4 regions of the Bradyrhizobium sp. 33ap4 genome follow, and region 3 is predicted to be linked to each of the others. Evidence: predicted binding sites of a transcription regulator. Region 3 holds the regulator's gene; each other region holds the start of a gene.

Region 1 (4,195 bases), on a different contig from region 3:
GCGCGGCAAAGTCGACGCAGGCCTGCCGCGGGATGCTGAGCGCCTCCAGGCAGGCATGGCGCAGATCTTCGTCGAGCACGCCGACCGGCGCCGCGCCGATCACGTCGCGGGGACCGGTGACCGGAAAAGCGGCAACCGGCAGGCCGCTCGCCAATGCTTCAAGCAGCACCAGACCAAACGTATCGGTACGGCTCGGGAAAACGAACACATCGGCCGCGGCGTAGATCTCAGCCAATTCTTCCCCATGACGGGCGCCGAGGAACACAGCGTCCGGATATTTCCGCTCCAGCGCCGCCCGCGCCGGGCCGTCGCCGACCACGACCTTGGTTCCCGGCAGATCGAGATCGAGGAAGGCCGCGAGATTCTTCTCCACTGCCACCCGGCCGACGCTGAGATAGACCGGCTGCGGCAGGCAGAGATCGACGTCGCGCGGATGGAACAGCGCGGTATCGACGCCGCGCGACCACAGCACCACGTTGCGGAAGCCGCGCTGACGCAACTCGGCCGCCAGCGCCGGGGTCGCCGCCATCACCGCCCGGCTCGGCCGGTGGAACCAGCGCAATGCGCGCCACACCCAGGCTTCCGGGACAGGCGTCCGCGCCGAGACGTATTCGGGGAAGCGGGTATGGAAGCTCGTCGTGAACGGCAGGCCGCGCTTGCGGCAATAGCGGCGCACCGCAAGCCCGATCGGGCCCTCGGTCGCGATATGGATGCTGTCGGGCCTCGCCGCCTCGATCAGACTTGCGACCTTGGCCCGGTAGGGCAGCGCCAGCCGGAGATCGCGATAGCTCGGCATCGCGAAGGTGCGGAACTCGTCCGGCGTCAGGAAGCTCACCTCGACGCCGAGCGATTTCGCCGCCTGTGCCATCATGGTCAGCGTGCGGACAACCCCGTTGACCTGGGGATGCCACGCATCGGTCGCGACCAGGATATGCGTCATGCAGCGCGTGCCGTCACTCGCGGAACCGGCGCGATCCGGCGCACCGGGTCGGTCCAGGTGATGATCTCGAAATGGCCGTCCTCGTGCTCGGCGAGCGCGGTGCAGCTCTCCACCCAGTCGCCGCAATTCATGTAGCGGATGCCGTGCTCGTCATGAATCGTCGCGTAGTGGATGTGGCCGCAGATCACGCCGTCGCAGCCGTGGCGCCGCGCCTCGCCGGCAAGCGTCGCCTCGAACGCGCCAATATAGTTCACCGCCTTCTTGACCTTCAGCTTGGCCCATTGCGACAGCGACCAGTACGGCACGCCGAAGATCTTGCGGAAGAAGTTGACGAAGCGATTCATCTGGATCGCGAAATCGTAGGCCTTGTCGCCGAGATGGGCGAGCCAGCGCGCGTTCTGCACCACGAGATCGAAAATGTCGCCGTGGATCACGAGGTAGCGCTTGCCGTCGGCGCCGGTGTGAACGGTGTTCTCCACCACGTCGATGCCGCCGAAATGCGTGCCGTAATATTTGCGCAGGAACTCGTCGTGGTTGCCCGGGACGTAGATCACCTTGGCGCCCTTGCGCGCCTTGCGCAGCATCTTCTGCACGAAATCATTATGGGTCTGCGGCCAGTACCAGTTCGACTTCAGCGCCCAGCCGTCGACAATATCACCAACGAGGTAGATCGTGTCGGCATCGTGAGAACGGAGGAAGTCGAGCAGGCGGTCGGCTTGCGAACCGCGGGCTCCGAGATGGACATCGGAGATAAACAAAGTGCGAAAGTGCCGCTCGGGACTTTCTTCACTCAAGGAGTCACTTCCCATGCCTGTGCACCTAACAGATTCCTGTGACAAGGCGATGACGATCCCCGCGACCCAAGGCCCCACAAACAGTTAACGAGAATCAGCAGTACGCCGCTTCTCTGCGGATAACAGCAGCATGCGACAATCTGGCGACATCGGCGGTCGCGGCTGTGGGGAAGAGGCGTTGTGTTGCCTGCACAGCGCGATGGAACAGCGAAGCGATCGAATGCGTAGCCCGGATGGAGCGAAGCGCAATCCGGGTCCTGCATCCGCGGATGAACTGGTCCCGGATTTCGCTGCGCTCCATCCGGGCTACAAGAGCGTCAGTAATATTTGTGAAAGTGATGCACCGGCCCATGGCCGTGGCCGACGGCGAAGCGATCGGCTTCGGCGATCGCCTGCGTGATCCAGGCCTTGGCGTTGCGCACCGAGGTCTCCATGCTCTCGCCCTTCGCGAGCCCTGCGGCGATTGCCGAGGACAGCGAGCAGCCGGTGCCATGCGTATTGGCGGTCGCAATCCGCGGCGCAGCCAGCGCGATGCTGTGCTCGGCGTCGATCAGATAGTCGATGCTCTCGGCGCCGTGCCCATGGCCGCCCTTGACCAGCACCGCGCGACATCCCATTGCCAGCAATCGCTTGCCTTGTCGCTCGACGTCGGCCTCGCTTGAGGCAACCGGCTCGTTCAAGAGCGCCGCCGCTTCCGGCAGGTTCGGCGTGATTAGCGAGGCCAGCGGAAACAGCAGGACCTTCAGCGCATCGACCGCCTCGGCGGCAAGCAGCCGATCACCGGAGGTTGCGACCATCACCGGATCGAGCACGACATGGCGCGGCGCCCAGCGCCTCAGCCCATCGGCGATCACAGCGATCGTGTCGGCCTGTGCCACCATGCCGATCTTGACCGCGCCGACCTCGAGGTCGGAGAACACCGCATCGATCTGGGCGGTGACGAATGACGCGGGCACCGGATGGATGCCGCTGACCCCCGTGGTGTTCTGCGCGGTCAGCGCCGTGATCGCGGAGGCGCCATAGACCCCGAGCGCGGCAAAGCTCTTGAGGTCGGCCTGGATGCCCGCCCCGCCCGAGGAGTCCGAGCCGGCAATGGTGAGCGCGACAGGCGTCATCTTGCAGCACCGGCGGTTGATACGAATGAGACCATCACGAACAAGACCATGGCCTGTCCTAGCCCGGCCGCCGATCGGCAGCAAGTTCGCCTGACTTTACCGCAAGTTGGCCTCACCTTGACCCCCTGCCTCGCCCCCTTGCCTTGGCCGCCCGTTTTGGGCCTATAGTCGCGGAAATCCCCGGAGACGACTTTGATGGTTCCTTTCTTCGTCCAGATCAAATGCAAGCTCGGCCAGTCCTACACCGTCGCCAACGCACTGGCGGAGGCCGAGATTGCGTCCGAGATCTATTCCACCGCGGGCAATTACGACCTCCTGGTCAAGTTCTACGTCGACCACGACACCGACATCGGCCATTTCATCAACGAGAAGGTTCAGGTGATCCCGGGCATCCAGGACACCCTCACCATCATCACCTTCAAGGCGTTCGGCGCGAAGTAGGACGCGCCCGCGAGAGCATGATGAGATCAGGTCGAGCTTGAACGGTCGAAAGTTCACCTCTTCCTTGGGAGAGGTGAACCGAAACCGCGGCGAGCCGATTCAACCAAACCCATCCCGCTTTACAATTCCTTCTCCTTCTTGACCGGCTTCGGCGGTCCCTCGACCGGCGGCAGCGACTTGATGTACTCGGCGATCGCGTCGCGGTCGGACGACGACAGTCGCGAGGTGTTGCGGATCACGCGCACCATCGACCCACCGGCCGAGTCGCCGTCCGGCGTCTGGCCGCTCTCGAGGAAATAGGCGATATCCTTCACACTCCAGTCCGAGATCCCCCTCGGCGTGATGTTGGGCACCCAGCCTTCGCCCTCCGGATTCGGACCACCGGCGAAGCGCTGCGCGGTGACGATGCCGCCGAGGACATTGCGCGGGCTGTGGCACTCGGCGCAATGGCCGAAGCTGTTGACGAGATAGGCGCCGCGGTACCAATGCGCCGAGCGGCTTGCATCCGCGATGAACGGCTTGCCGTTCATGAACAGGAATTTCCAGACCCCGACATTGCGCCTGATGTTGAAGGGAAACGGCAAATCGTGGTCGCGCACCTTGCCGGCGACCGGCGGCAAGGTCTTCAGATAGGCGAACAGGTCGCGCACATCGCTGACCCTGGCGTGCTGATAGGACGGATACGGAAACGCCGGGAAATAGTGCGCGCCCGATGGCGAGGTGCCCTTCATGACCGCGGTGACGAAATCGGCCTCGCTCCAGCGGCCGATGCCGTCGTTCGGGTCGGACGAGATGTTCGGCGCGTAGAAGGTGCCAAATGGCGAGGGGATCGCGAGCCCGCCGCCGAGCTTCGTGCGGTCGTCCTGCTTCGGCACGGCATGGCAGGAGGAACATCCCCCGGCATT
Region 2 (4,195 bases), on a different contig from region 3:
TCACCGGCCCATCATTGGGTGGCCCGTAAGCGTGGTCCGGACTGTGACAGGACGCGCATGACAATGCGCCCGACGAGGACAGCGACGCGTCGAAAAAAATCTTCTGGCCGAGCTGCGCCATGGCGGACAGCGGAGCAACAGGCGGACGCCTGAGCTGCACCGGGTTCGGATTGGTCCCCGGAAGTCCCTGCGTCTCGACGGCCGCAACGGCGCCGGCCATGCACAGCAGGCAGGCGCCGAGAAGCCACAAGGTGCGGCCATTCATATCAGATCCAGTGTCGTTAAGCGTTTTCGCGCGAACTGTAGACCAGTTCGCGCGAGCAGAACGCGTCAGGGCAGAGCTTCGGTTCTGATTGGATCAGAACCGAAGGGCGTTAGTGGTGATGGTGATCGTCCGGCGCGCTGACGATGACGGTGCCGGCGGTCGGATCGAGAAACAGCGTGTCCTGCCGGTACTCGTGGTCCTGGCCGTGGCCGCGCTCGAAGTCGAACATGTCGGCGATCGATTCGACGTTGTCGTCGAACGAGCCGCCGCCGAGACGCTGGCCGTGCAGCCAGTTGTCCTCGATGAAGCGAACGACGGAGGCCTGCGAGATGCGGGTGTGGCTGACGTAATTCCGCTTGGCGAAGGGCGAGATCACCAGGAACGGGACACGCGTACCGGGACCGCAGCGGCCGTTTACCGGCTGGCCGTTGAGGCCGTTCGGCGGCGTCTGCCTGCCGATACCGCGACCGCACTGGCCGGGACCGTTGACCTGGTCGGCGGTGGGATCATACGAGGCGCTGATCGGTGCAAGGTACTGGTGGTCGTACCAGCCGTCGGAGTCGTCATAGGTGATGATGACGGCGGTCTCGCCCCACTCCTTCTGCTTCTGCAGGAAGTTGATCAGCTCGACATTGCCGGCCTGCTCATCGAGCGGATCGGAGTTGCCGGGATGACCGTCCTGATAGGCCGGCATCTTGATGTAGGAGACGGCCGGGAAGTTGCCGGCCTTCACCGAAGCATAGAAGTCCTCGAGATCGTAGGCGTGATTGGCCGGATCGAGCGTCTTGCTGCCGGGCACATAGGTGTGTCCGACCGCATTCACCGAGCTCGGCCGCGCATGGCTCGGGTTGGCGGTCGACTTGTAATACTGGAACCAGGCGTGGTGCGGGATGTAGTCCACGACGGTGCCGTTGACGTTGCTCGAGAACGTGCTGCGGCCGCAGTTGGTGGTGCCGTTGCTGTTCTTGAGCGTCAGGTCGAAGCCGCCCATGAAGCTGCCCCAGCTAATCTGCTCGGCATTGAGCAGGTCGCCGATGTTCTTGCTGGTCATCAGGACCTGGCTGGTCGTGCTAGAGCAGGCATCGTAGGCAGGGTCGGTATCACCGATCAGCGTCAGGCCGCCCTGGCCGTCGGCGATCGAAGATGACGAGCCGACGATGTTCTGCGCGCCGTTGGTCTGGCCGGAGATCACCTCGAGCGCGCCGGGCGTCGACGGACCAAAGGTGTCGGTCCAGCTGTTGTCGCTCATCGCGAAGTTCTGGGCATAATTCCAGAACGCGGTGACGGTGTTGCCGTCGAAATAGCCCATCACCTGCCCGTTGGTGCCGAACGCGCCGACGCCGCCGGCGGTGCCGCGACCGGTGAATTTCGGAAACAGGTCTTCCTTGCCGTTGTCGACTGCCTGCTGCTCGGGCGTGTAGGCGTGGTTCTGCGACTTGGTGTTGGCCTGGGTGCGGTCGAGGCGGAACGGATTGGTTGCGCCGGTGCCGTTGGCCGGATTGGTGTTCGGGTTATTGGTCAACAGATTGGCGCTGGCGAGATTGTTGACCTTCGGCGTATGCGGCTTCGCCGTGAACGGAATCGAGCCGGTCGGGTTGGTCGCAACCGGGTAGGTTGCGAAGTAGTGATCGAACGAGCGGTTCTCGTTGAAGATGACGACGAGATGCTTGATCGGCGTTTGGGTGTGGATGTCGTGCGGATGATGATCGTGGCCGTTATTGCCCTTGTTGTCGTCCTGAGCGGCGGCGCTGCACATCACCGCAGCGGCAGCAACCAGACAGACTCCGACCGTCGAAAGAAATTTGGCTTTCACCGTAGTGCCCCTTTTTATTTTTAAGGATTTATGACGTCGACCTGCGACAAGTTATCCACCACCGATGACAGCGCTGTGTCGGTCGAATGAATGCGACGAACGATGATGCGCGCTCATGTCCGCATCGGTTGCAGATATCGGGGGACCAATCTTTGCGCGCATGACAGACGCCCTCCTCTTCCGTCTCACGCGATCGGCTATCTGTGGACGCGGTTTCGGTCACAAGACATGGAATTGAACGGATCGCGTTGGAGATGACTGCAGCAGCCAGCAATCATGCGAACAGGTTGTGCACCGCCGGCTGTCGCGGCTTGCTCACGCCCGAAAAAAATCCGCGCCTTCCGGGGATGTGTCCCGAAAAGCGCGGATGCTTGGTCTGGTGGCGGATGAAGGCCGCGATTCAACTCGGCGTGAAGCCTACCCCTTCATTCCCGTGATCGAAGCACTGACCGCGCGCGGATCGCGCTGCGGCCAGCGGCCGCTCTCGACCTGCGCCAGGAATTCGCCGACGATCCGGTTGTATTCGTCGGGCTCCTCGATGTTGATGGCGTGGCCGCAGTTCGGCATCACCGCGAGCGCGGCAGACGGGATGCTCTGCTTCATCAGGATGCCCGGCAGCAGGCAAGGCCAATCCTCGTCGCCGGTGATGATCAGCGTCGGCACCTTGATCCGCTTCATCTCGTCGACCAGCGTGTAGAGCGAAGGGCGCTCCTTCTGTATGCCCTGCTGGGTGTTGGCCGATCCCACCGCCGAATGCTCGGCCAGCATGGCCTTGAACTCGGCATGGCCGCGCGGGTCCTTGTTCTCGTACTGCACGCGGGTCGGCCCGTAGGCGTAGCGCTCGGCGAAGGTCGGCATGCCCTCCTTGCGGATCATGCCCGCGATCACGTCGGCCTCGGCGCGAAACGTCTCGCGCTTATCGAGCTCGGCGCCGTAGCCGCAGCCACCGATGCATAGCGACAGCGCCCGATCAGGGTGACGTAATCCGAAATGCAGCGTCGCAAAGCCGCCCATCGACAGACCGACGATATGCGCCTTCGGCGCGCCGATATGATCGAGCACCGCCAGGATATCGTCGGCGGCGCGCGCCTGCGAATAGGACGAGACCTGCTCCGGCACATCCGACGGCGGAAAGCCGCGCGCATTGTAGGCGATGGTCCGGAAGCGCTTGCCGAAGTGCCGCATCTGCGGCTCGTAGCTGCGCAAGTCGCCGGCGAACTCGTGAACCAGGATCACCGGATGCCCCGATCCGGTCTCCTCGAAATAGAGCCGCACTCCGTCGTCTGTCACAGCATAGGGCATGTTGATCTCCTGCCTTCTCTCTTTGCTTGTTACGGATTTGGTCGCGTTACGGAATGGCCTTCGGCGGCTTGGCGCGGGGCAGATAGGTGCCGTGGTCCTTGCCGCCAATGAGCGTACCGTTATCGACGACGACCTTGCCGCGCACCATGGTCAGCACCGGCCAGCCCGTGACCTCGAGCCCCTCATAGGGCGTGTAGTCCGCGCCGTCGTGGATCAACTCGTGACGGATCGTCACCTTGCGCTTCGGGTCCCACAGCGCGATGTCGGCATCCGAGCCGACCGCGATCGTACCCTTGCGCGGATAGAGGCCGTAGATCTTGGCATGGTTGGTGGCGCTGAAGGCGACGAAGCTGTTGAGGTCGATCCGCCCCTTCACCACGCCTTCGGAGAACAGGATCGGCAGCCGCGTCGCCACGCCCGGGATTCCGTTTGGCACCCAGCGGAAGCTGGTACGTCCCTTCGGCGCAAGCTTGCCCTGCGGGTCGTCGTAACGGAACGGACAATGGTCCGACGAAAACACCGAAAACACCTTCTGCTGCAGACCTTCCCAGCAGGCCTGCTGGCTGGCGACGTCGCGCGGCGGGGGCGAGCAGACGTATTTTGCGCCTTCCATGTTGAGCTGATCGAGATCCTTTTCGGTCAGCATGAGGTATTGCGGACAGGTCTCGCCCATGACCCGCAAGCCCCTTTGCTGCGCGCGCCGGATTTCGTCCATCGCCTCGCGGTTCGAGACATGCACGATCATGATCGGCACGTCGACGAGCTCGGACAGCGAGATCGCGCGATGGGTGGCCTCGCGCTCGACCGGGATCGGC
Region 3 (4,195 bases):
CGCTTGGCCTGTTCGCCGGCACCTACCTCGCCGAATACGGCAAGCACGACAAGCTGACCTCGGTGATCCGCTTCATCAACGACATCCTGCTCAGCGCGCCCTCGATCATCATCGGCCTGTTCATCTATGGTGCGGTGGTGGTGCCGATGCGCGGCTTCTCGGCGATCGCAGGCAGCCTTGCGCTCGCGGTGATCGTGATCCCGGTCGTGCTGCGCACCACCGAGGACATGCTGCTCTTGGTGCCCAATCCGCTGCGCGAGGCCGCCTCCGCGCTCGGCCTGCCGCGTTCGCTGGTGATCAAGCGGATCGCTTATCGTGCCGCGCGATCGGGTCTGATCACCGGTGTGCTGCTGGCGACCGCCCGCGTCGCCGGCGAGACCGCGCCGCTGCTGTTCACCGCGCTGTCGAACCAGTTCTTCAGCCTGGATCTGACCAAGACGATGGCCAACCTGCCAGTGACCATCAACAACTTCGTGCAGAGCCCCTACGCCTACTGGAAAGAGCTGGCGTGGAGCGGCGCGCTGCTCATCACATTCACCGTGCTCGCGTTGAATATCGGCGCGCGTATCCTTGGTGCCGAAAGGGCCGCAAAATGACCGAGCTTTCCGTCTCCACGACTGCCGCAGGCCACATTCCCCAGGTTCCGCTGCCGGAAGCGCCGCCGAAAGTCACGGTGCGCAACCTCAACTTCTATTACGGCGAGCACCACGCGCTGAAGAACATCAACCTGGCGCTCGGCACCAACCGCGTCACGGCGTTCATCGGCCCGTCCGGCTGCGGCAAGTCGACCCTGCTGCGCATTTTCAACCGGATGTACGACCTGTATCCGGGTCAGCGCGCGGTCGGCCAGCTGATGCTGGACCAGACCAACATTCTCGACCCCAAGCTCGACCTCAACTTGCTGCGCGCGCGGGTCGGCATGGTGTTCCAGAAGCCGACGCCGTTCCCGATGACGATCTACGAGAACATCGCCTTCGGCATCCGCCTCTATGAGAAGATCTCGAAGTCCGAGATGGACGACCGGGTCGAGAAGGCGCTGCGCGGCGGCGCGCTGTGGAACGAGGTCAAGGACAAGCTGAACGCCTCCGGCCTGTCGCTCTCCGGTGGCCAGCAGCAGCGCCTGTGCATCGCACGCACCGTGGCGGTGCGCCCCGAGGTGATCCTGTTCGACGAGCCGTGCTCGGCGCTCGACCCGATCTCGACCGCCAAGGTCGAGGAGCTGATCCAGGAACTCTCCGAGGACTACACGATCGCGATCGTCACCCACAACATGCAGCAGGCGGCGCGCGTCTCCGACAAGACCGCCTTCATGTATCTCGGCGAGCTGATCGAGTTCGACGACACCAACAAGATCTTCACCTCACCGAGCGATCGGCGCACCCAGGACTACATCACCGGCCGGTTCGGTTGACCGGCGCATGATCCGGAAAAGTGGAAACCGGTTTTCCGATCAGGTCATGCTAAAATTCAGGACACGAAGCCATGATCCCCGGGATCATGGTTGAGGGAGACAAGCGATGGCTTCTGAACATACCGCCAAGGCATTCGACAGCGACCTGCAGGAGTTGACCCGCCTGGTCGCCGAGATGGGCGGCCTGGTCGAACGAATGATCACCGAGTCGGTCGACGCGCTGATCCGTCGCGACGTCGCGCTCGGCAAGCGCGTGGTCGCCGCCGACATCGAGATCGACAATCTGCAGCGCAACATCGAAGAGCGCGCGGTGCTGACGATCGCGCGCCGCCAGCCGATGGCGATCGACCTGCGTGAGATCGTCAGCGCGATGCGCGTCGCCACTGATCTCGAGCGGATCGGCGACCTCGCCAAGAACATGGGCAAGCGCGTCGCGGCGCTGGAGAGCGATTTCCAGCCGCTGAAGTTGATCCGCGGCCTCGAGCACATGACCGACCTCGTGCTGTCGCAGGTCAAGTCGGTGCTCGACGCCTATGCCGCGCACGACCTGCCGGCGGCGATGAACGTCTGGAAGGGCGACGAGGAGGTCGATGCGATCTGCACCTCGCTGTTCCGCGAACTGCTCACCTACATGATGGAAGATCCGCGCAACATCTCGTTCTGCATCCATCTGATGTTCTGCGCCAAGAACATCGAGCGGATCGGCGATCACGCCACCAATATCGCCGAGACCGTGTTCTACATGATCGAGGGCCAGCAGATCACCGACAAGCGCCCGAAGGGCGACATGACCACTTTTGCCACCACGGTGCCGGGCAACTGAGGCATGATCGGCAAGCACGGAACCGGCAAGAGCGAAACTGGACGATCCTCGCGACAAATCGTTTCCGCGGGGACTATGCTCAAGGAAGTAAGCGTTTCGGTTTGCGTCTGGGCAACGGATCACCACAGAGAAAGAACTTAAACCGATGAGCGCACGCATTCTGGTAGTCGAAGACGAGGAAGCGCTGACGACGCTGTTGCGCTACAATCTCGATGCGGAAGGCTACGATGTCGAGACGGTGGGGCGCGGCGACGATGCGGATACAAGGCTGAAGGAGCGCGTCCCCGACCTCGTGGTGCTGGACTGGATGCTGCCGGGCCTGTCCGGCATCGAACTGTGCCGCCGCCTGCGGGCGCGGCCCGAGACCAAGCAGCTTCCGATCATCATGCTGACCGCGCGCGGCGAGGAAAGCGAGCGCGTGCGCGGGCTTGCCACCGGCGCGGACGATTACATCGTCAAGCCGTTCTCGGTGCCGGAGCTGCTGGCGCGGGTGAAGGGCCTGTTGCGCCGCGCCAGCCCGGAGCGGCTTGCGACCGTGCTGACCTACGGCGACATCGAGCTCGACCGCGAGAAGCGCCGCGTGGCGCGCTCGGGCCGTCCGATCGATCTCGGGCCGACCGAGTATCGCCTGCTCGAATTCTTCCTCGAGCATCCCGGCCGCGTGTTCAGCCGCGAGCAATTGCTCGACAGCGTCTGGGGCCGCGACATCTACATCGATGAGCGCACCGTCGACGTGCATATCGGCCGCCTGCGCAAGCTGCTCAATCCGGGCCGCGAGCAGGATCCGATCCGCACTGTGCGCGGCGCCGGCTACGCGCTCGACGACCGCTTTGCCAAGGCCGAGCCGCAGCCGTAACGGCCATGCGGCATTCATAAACCGCAACACGGCGTCGTCCCGGCGAAAGCCGGGACCCATACGCCGCGGCCAGCGCAATCGGCACGCGGCCAGACGGCTTTCTAACAACACCCATTCGTGGTTATGGGTCCCGGCCTGCGCCGGGACGAGGCCGGTGACGTAGCGGTAGCCCGGATGGAGCCGACGGGTCGCGCGAACGAGCGCCCCGTTGGCTCCATCCGGGCTGCGTCACACAAAAAAATCCCCGCTTTCGCGGGGATTTGTCTTTGAGGTCTTCCGTCGTTTTCCCGAGTGCTCACTTGATCTGCGGTTTCGCCGACGGCCGGCGGCGATCGGCGGCGGGCTGGTAGGCGACGCGCGAGTGATGCGCGCAATAGGGCAGGCCGCCGAGCGCTTTGCCGCCGCAGAAGAAGAATTCCGGGCTCGAGGGATCGCCGACCGGCCAGTGACAGGTGGCCTCGTTGAGCTCGAGCAGCGACAGCCGCTGGCTCATCGGCACCACATTGTCGTAGGAGATCGGATCGGGCTCCATCTCGGCCTCGAAGGCGTGCGCCAGCGCGGTGTTGCCGCGCGAGACCGGGCGCGCCACCCGCATCATGTGCTGGGCGGGGCGGGCCTTGCGCTGCCGCGGCGCGGCCGTGGAGGGTGCCTTGGCGCGGCCGGAGAGGCCGAGCCGATGCACTTTGCCGATCACGGCGTTTCGCGTCACATTGCCAAGTTCCGCCGCGATCTGGCTGGCCGACAGGCCGGACTCCCAGAGCTTCTTCAGCTGCTCGACGCGATCGTCGGACCAGGTCAATACAGTCATCGCATTCTTCCCTTCGCGTAGCGCCGGCCAATCATTGGAGCGGCGCTGCGAGCCAATCTGGACAAAAATCCCTGCGGCCAGAATCCCTTAGCCCTCGCCGGGCACGGTGTTGCGCCCGAACGTTTACGCGAGACACAAAGGTTACTTAGAGGGTCCAGTACCGCCGCACGAGATGTCGTACCCGACAGGCCAAACGCTACAATATGGCGTGACTCTGGCGCAAGAGTCCGCGGTCGTGCGTCCACATGTTCCCACACAGTTAAGCATCGCGATGAGGCTTTTCCACCGCACCGGAAT
Region 4 (4,195 bases), on a different contig from region 3:
ACACCCCGGCCGCGATGCCGGCATGCTGCGGCTCGGCGCTGCCGAGCAGCGCCGATGTCAGGGGCGGCACCAGCAGGCCGAGGCCGCCGCTCATGCCCAGCAATTGCAGGCAGATCGCGAGGTAGCTGGTGCCGGGGCCGATGAACAGCAGCGCAAGACATCCGGTGGCGGAGAGAGCGGCGCCGAGCGCGATTGTCGCCGGCGCGCCGATCCGCTCCGCGACATGCGGTGCGATCAGGTTGGCGGGCAGCACGGCGCCGAGCATCGGCACGAACGCGAGGCCAGTGGCGAACGCCGACAGCCCGTTGACCTGCTGGAAGTAGAGGCTGAGCACGAAGATCAGGCCGTAGAACGCGACATTGACCAGGAGGCCGACCAGCGAGGTCAGGGCAAACATCCGGTGGCGGAACAGCGAGAGCGGCAGCATCGGCTGCGGCGCGCGCGACTCACGCCAGACGAACAGCACGGAGAAGACGGCGGCGAGAGCGAAGCCTGCGATCACGAACGGGTTGCCCCAGCCGAGCGTGCCGCCTTCGATCAGCGCGCCGGCCAACGTGCCGAGCGCGGCGATCGCCGCGACCTGCCCCGGCAGATCGAGCCGGTGTTGCTGATGACGCGTGGTTTCGCTGGCAAAGCGCCAGGCGAGCCACAAGCCGGCGAGGCCGATCGGCAGGTTGACCAGAAAGATCGCGCGCCAGCCGACCAGCGCGATCAGTCCGCCGCCGACGAACGGGCCGGCGGTCAGCGCAAGGCTCGCGCCCGCGGCCCAGACACCGACCGCCCGTCCCCGCGCCTTCTCGTCTTCATAGGCATGGCGGAGCAGCGCCAGCGAGTTCGGCACCAGGATGGCGGCGGCCAGCCCCTGAACGCAGCGGGCGGCGATCAGCGTCGTCGCATCAGGCGCGACCGCGCAGGCAACCGATGCCGCGGTGAAGATCGCAAACCCGGCCATGAAGATGCGCTTGGCGCCGATCCGGTCGCCGAGCGCGCCCGCGGTCAGGATGAAGGCCGCAAAGGCGATCGTGTAGGCGCTGACCACCCATTGCAGTTCGGCAACGCCGCCGCCGAGCGAGGCGCCGATCGCGTTGAGCGCCGTGTTGACGATGGTGACGTCGAGCTGCACGACGCCATAGCCGAGACTCATCGCGGCGAGCGTCAACGTCGCCGCGAGCCCGCTCGTTTGCCGATGCGATGCAGCGCGGCGGTCCGGCATGTGCCGGACGTTCAGGGAGGTCTGTTGCATGGTCTTGTCCTTGCTCTCGGCAACCAATGCGAGACATAGGCCTTCGTTTCGCCGCAACACTTCGCCACGGATCGAAGTGTGAAATCGCGTGCCTGGCCGATCTGTCCGACGGCGGCCCGCTTGCGCGGCGTTTTGCCTCAATAGACCTACGGACCGCCCTCGCGCGGCTCACCGGCCCGAGCGCAGGGCGGATCATGCGCATGCGCGCGCCGACTTCACACTTTGGTAAACTCACAGCCGGCTCAGCCGTCCCCATGCTGACGCATATCGTCCATTCGCTTCGCGCCAATGAACCCGCATCGACGCCGGGACGGCCGCAAAATCGGCAAAAAAGCCGGCGAAACCGCCTGAAACGGCGGAACATGCAGTGGCCCCATCGCGGTCCTGCGACTCACATTTCGCAGAGCGAGAACATATGTAGCCAATATGACAATGACGCTGGACGAGGGCCGAAGGTTGGCTTGTCAAGGGCTGCACAACGCATCGGTTTTGCCTTATGGGTCATCGCGTACGGTGCGTTTGCCCGTCCCCCGTCGCCGTCCGTGATCGGGTCCCACTGAAATTTGCCGCCCCGCCGGGAGGATGAATGCTTCGGCTGCTGACCACGCTCGGGCGTGGTTTCAAGGAAAAGATCGGCTGGAAACGGCTCGGGATCGCCGCGAGTGTGTTGATCATCGCGTTCGCGATCACGTCGCTTGTTCACACTCTGAAGGGCGTCGATACCGGCATCATTCTCTCCGCGCTCACCAACATCGCGCCGCACCGGATCGCGCTGGCGGCGCTCTGCGTGGTCGGGGCGTTCTGCACGCTGACCTTCTACGACTTCTTCGCGCTGCGCACGATCGGCAAGATCCATGTCCCCTACCGCATCGCAGCGCTGTCGAGCTTCACGAGCTACACGATCGGCCACAATATCGGCGCCACGGTTTTCACCGGCGGCGCGATCCGCTTCCGGATCTATTCCGATTATGGCCTCTCCGCGATCGACGTCGCCAAGATCTGCTTTCTGTCGGGCCTGACCTTCTGGCTCGGCAATTTGTTCGTGCTCGGCTTCGGCATGGCCTGGCACCCGGCGGCGGCGTCGGCGATGGACCTGCTGCCGCCGGCGATGAACCGGCTGATCGCGCTCGGCTGCCTTGCCGGCATCGGCGCCTATTTCGTCTGGCTCCTGACCGGCGAGAAGCGCCGCGAGCTCGGCCAGAACGGCTGGAAGGTGGTGCTGCCCTCGGCCAAGCTGACGCTGTTGCAGATCCTGATCGGCGTGGTTGATCTCGGTTTCTGCGCGCTCGCAATGTACCTGCTGATGCCGACCGAGCCGCATATCGACTTCGTCTCGCTGGCGGTCGTGTTCATCCTGGCGACGCTGCTCGGCTTCGCCAGCCACGCCCCCGGCTCGATCGGCGTGTTCGATGCCGCGATGCTGGTGGCGCTGCCGGAGTTCAGCAAGGAACAATTGCTGGCGACGCTGGTCGTGTTCCGCATCCTCTACTTCCTGATCCCGTTCGGGATTTCGATCTCGATCATGGGCATGCGCGAGCTCTGGCTCAACGTGGTGCAGCCCTGGCAAGAGCGGAAACGACTAAGCCAAGCCTGCACGGCTTCGGCGACCGTGCGGCAACCGATCGAAAGCCGGCAGCAGCGGGTCAGGCAGCTGAAACGGTAACGGACAACGTTATCGGCCCCCTGTGCGGGCCCCTCGACCCCGGATTTTCGATCCTCGCGGCCGCTTCTCTTATTTTCGCCGTACCGCTCGCGTCAAACCGCGCCATGATTGGCTTTTTGGTTCGATTTTCGTTTCGGGTGACGGTCTGCAGCGTGCTGCTCGGCAGCGCGCTGGCCGCGGTGTTCGCATCGGCCGCGGACGCGCAGGACAACCAGCTGCAGATCTCCTGGGAGGTCCGCAACCGCTTCCGCCTGTTCCGCGAGGAACGCGACTTCCGCCTGCATGTCGAAAGCGGGCTTGGCCGCACCGTGCTGGCCTCGGAACAGACGCTGGAACTGCAAAGCGACGGCCGCGGCTGGGCGCGCAACACCGTGAACCGGCTCTGCATCGACCTGCAGGGCCGCGTCAGCGAGCCCTGCACGCGCGACAACGTCAAGGAAAGCTATCTGACGCCGATCGATCATCCGATCGTCGTGCGGCTCACCGGCCCGGTTCCGGTCGGCGCGACCTGTGCCTGGTCGTTCGACGACGGCGACGGGCCGCAATCCTCGACATTCGATTGCGCCGAGCCGATCAACCTGCGCGTCCGCTACGGCCGCACCACGGTCGCGACCGTCGACGTCGCAAGCGGCTCGGACGCCAACCAGCGTGTGGCGACGCAGATCGAGGTGCGCGACCTGCTGATCGCGGGCCTCGGCGACAGCATCGCATCCGGCGAGGGCAATCCCGACCGCGCGATTGCGCTCTCCGACGAGGGCTTCTGCTTCCGCTCCTATCTCGGCGGGGCGCAATATTACCGGCCGAGCCGCGCCGGCTACAAAGGCGGCCGCGCCTGCGAAGCACCGGACACCCTGACCAACTGGCAACGCCAGAGCGCGCTCTGGCTCAACTCGGCCTGTCACCGGTCGCTGTACAGCTACCAGACCCGCACCGCGCTCGCGCTCGCCGTGCAATATCCGCACATCGCGGTGACCTATCTGCCGCTGGCCTGCACCGGCGCCAGCATCGCCGACGGCCTGCTCGGCTCGCAGCAGGCGCGGGAATGCCTGCCGACGAAGACAGCCAACACCTGCTCGGGCACCGTCAACGGCCAGATCGCGGAGCTGCGCACGGCACTCGCCGCCGCCAAGCGCCGTCAGCCCGACCGCACCCTCGACCTCGTGCTGCTGTCGATCGGCGCCAACGACATCTACTTCTCCGGCCTCGTCGCCAACGTGATCGTCGACACGCCGACCGAGCGCACGCTGTTCAGCCGCGGCGGCTCGATGGCCAGCGTCGACGATGCCCGT

The links. The regulator PhoB, encoded in region 3, activates phosphate uptake and scavenging genes when phosphate is short. The targets are predictions, from matches to a motif close to TGTCATNNANCTGTCAT.
Region 1: a site for PhoB is predicted at 1,773-1,789, ahead of Q2M23_RS27015 (UDP-2,3-diacylglucosamine diphosphatase). Genes of this name have one in related genera too.
Region 2: a site for PhoB is predicted at 2,098-2,114, ahead of Q2M23_RS07035 (phospholipase C). Genes of this name have one in related genera too.
Region 4: a site for PhoB is predicted at 1,659-1,675, ahead of Q2M23_RS25490 (YbhN family protein). Genes of this name have one in related genera too.

The regions. Positions count from the first base shown of each region.
Region 1 is NZ_JAUMTJ010000038.1:18,190-22,384, forward strand. Features, by position in the region: gene Q2M23_RS27010 (glycosyltransferase family 1 protein) at 1-940, opposite strand, end outside; gene Q2M23_RS27015 (UDP-2,3-diacylglucosamine diphosphatase) at 937-1,749, opposite strand; gene thiD (bifunctional hydroxymethylpyrimidine kinase/phosphomethylpyrimidine kinase) at 2,052-2,849, opposite strand; gene Q2M23_RS27025 (Lrp/AsnC ligand binding domain-containing protein) at 3,045-3,290, shown strand; gene Q2M23_RS27030 (cytochrome c) at 3,410-4,195, opposite strand, start outside.
Region 2 is NZ_JAUMTJ010000006.1:179,277-183,471, forward strand. Features, by position in the region: gene Q2M23_RS07030 (cytochrome-c peroxidase) at 1-265, opposite strand, end outside; gene Q2M23_RS07035 (phospholipase C) at 375-2,021, opposite strand; gene Q2M23_RS07040 (alpha/beta fold hydrolase) at 2,496-3,380, opposite strand; gene hydA (dihydropyrimidinase) at 3,427-4,195, opposite strand, start outside.
Region 3 is NZ_JAUMTJ010000023.1:97,514-101,708, forward strand. Features, by position in the region: gene pstA (phosphate ABC transporter permease PstA) at 1-596, shown strand, start outside; gene pstB (phosphate ABC transporter ATP-binding protein PstB) at 593-1,411, shown strand; gene phoU (phosphate signaling complex protein PhoU) at 1,518-2,234, shown strand; gene phoB (phosphate regulon transcriptional regulator PhoB) at 2,380-3,090, shown strand; gene Q2M23_RS19450 (GcrA family cell cycle regulator) at 3,386-3,898, opposite strand.
Region 4 is NZ_JAUMTJ010000034.1:94,113-98,307, forward strand. Features, by position in the region: gene Q2M23_RS25485 (MFS transporter) at 1-1,243, opposite strand, end outside; gene Q2M23_RS25490 (YbhN family protein) at 1,830-2,906, shown strand; gene Q2M23_RS25495 (hypothetical protein) at 3,011-4,195, shown strand, end outside.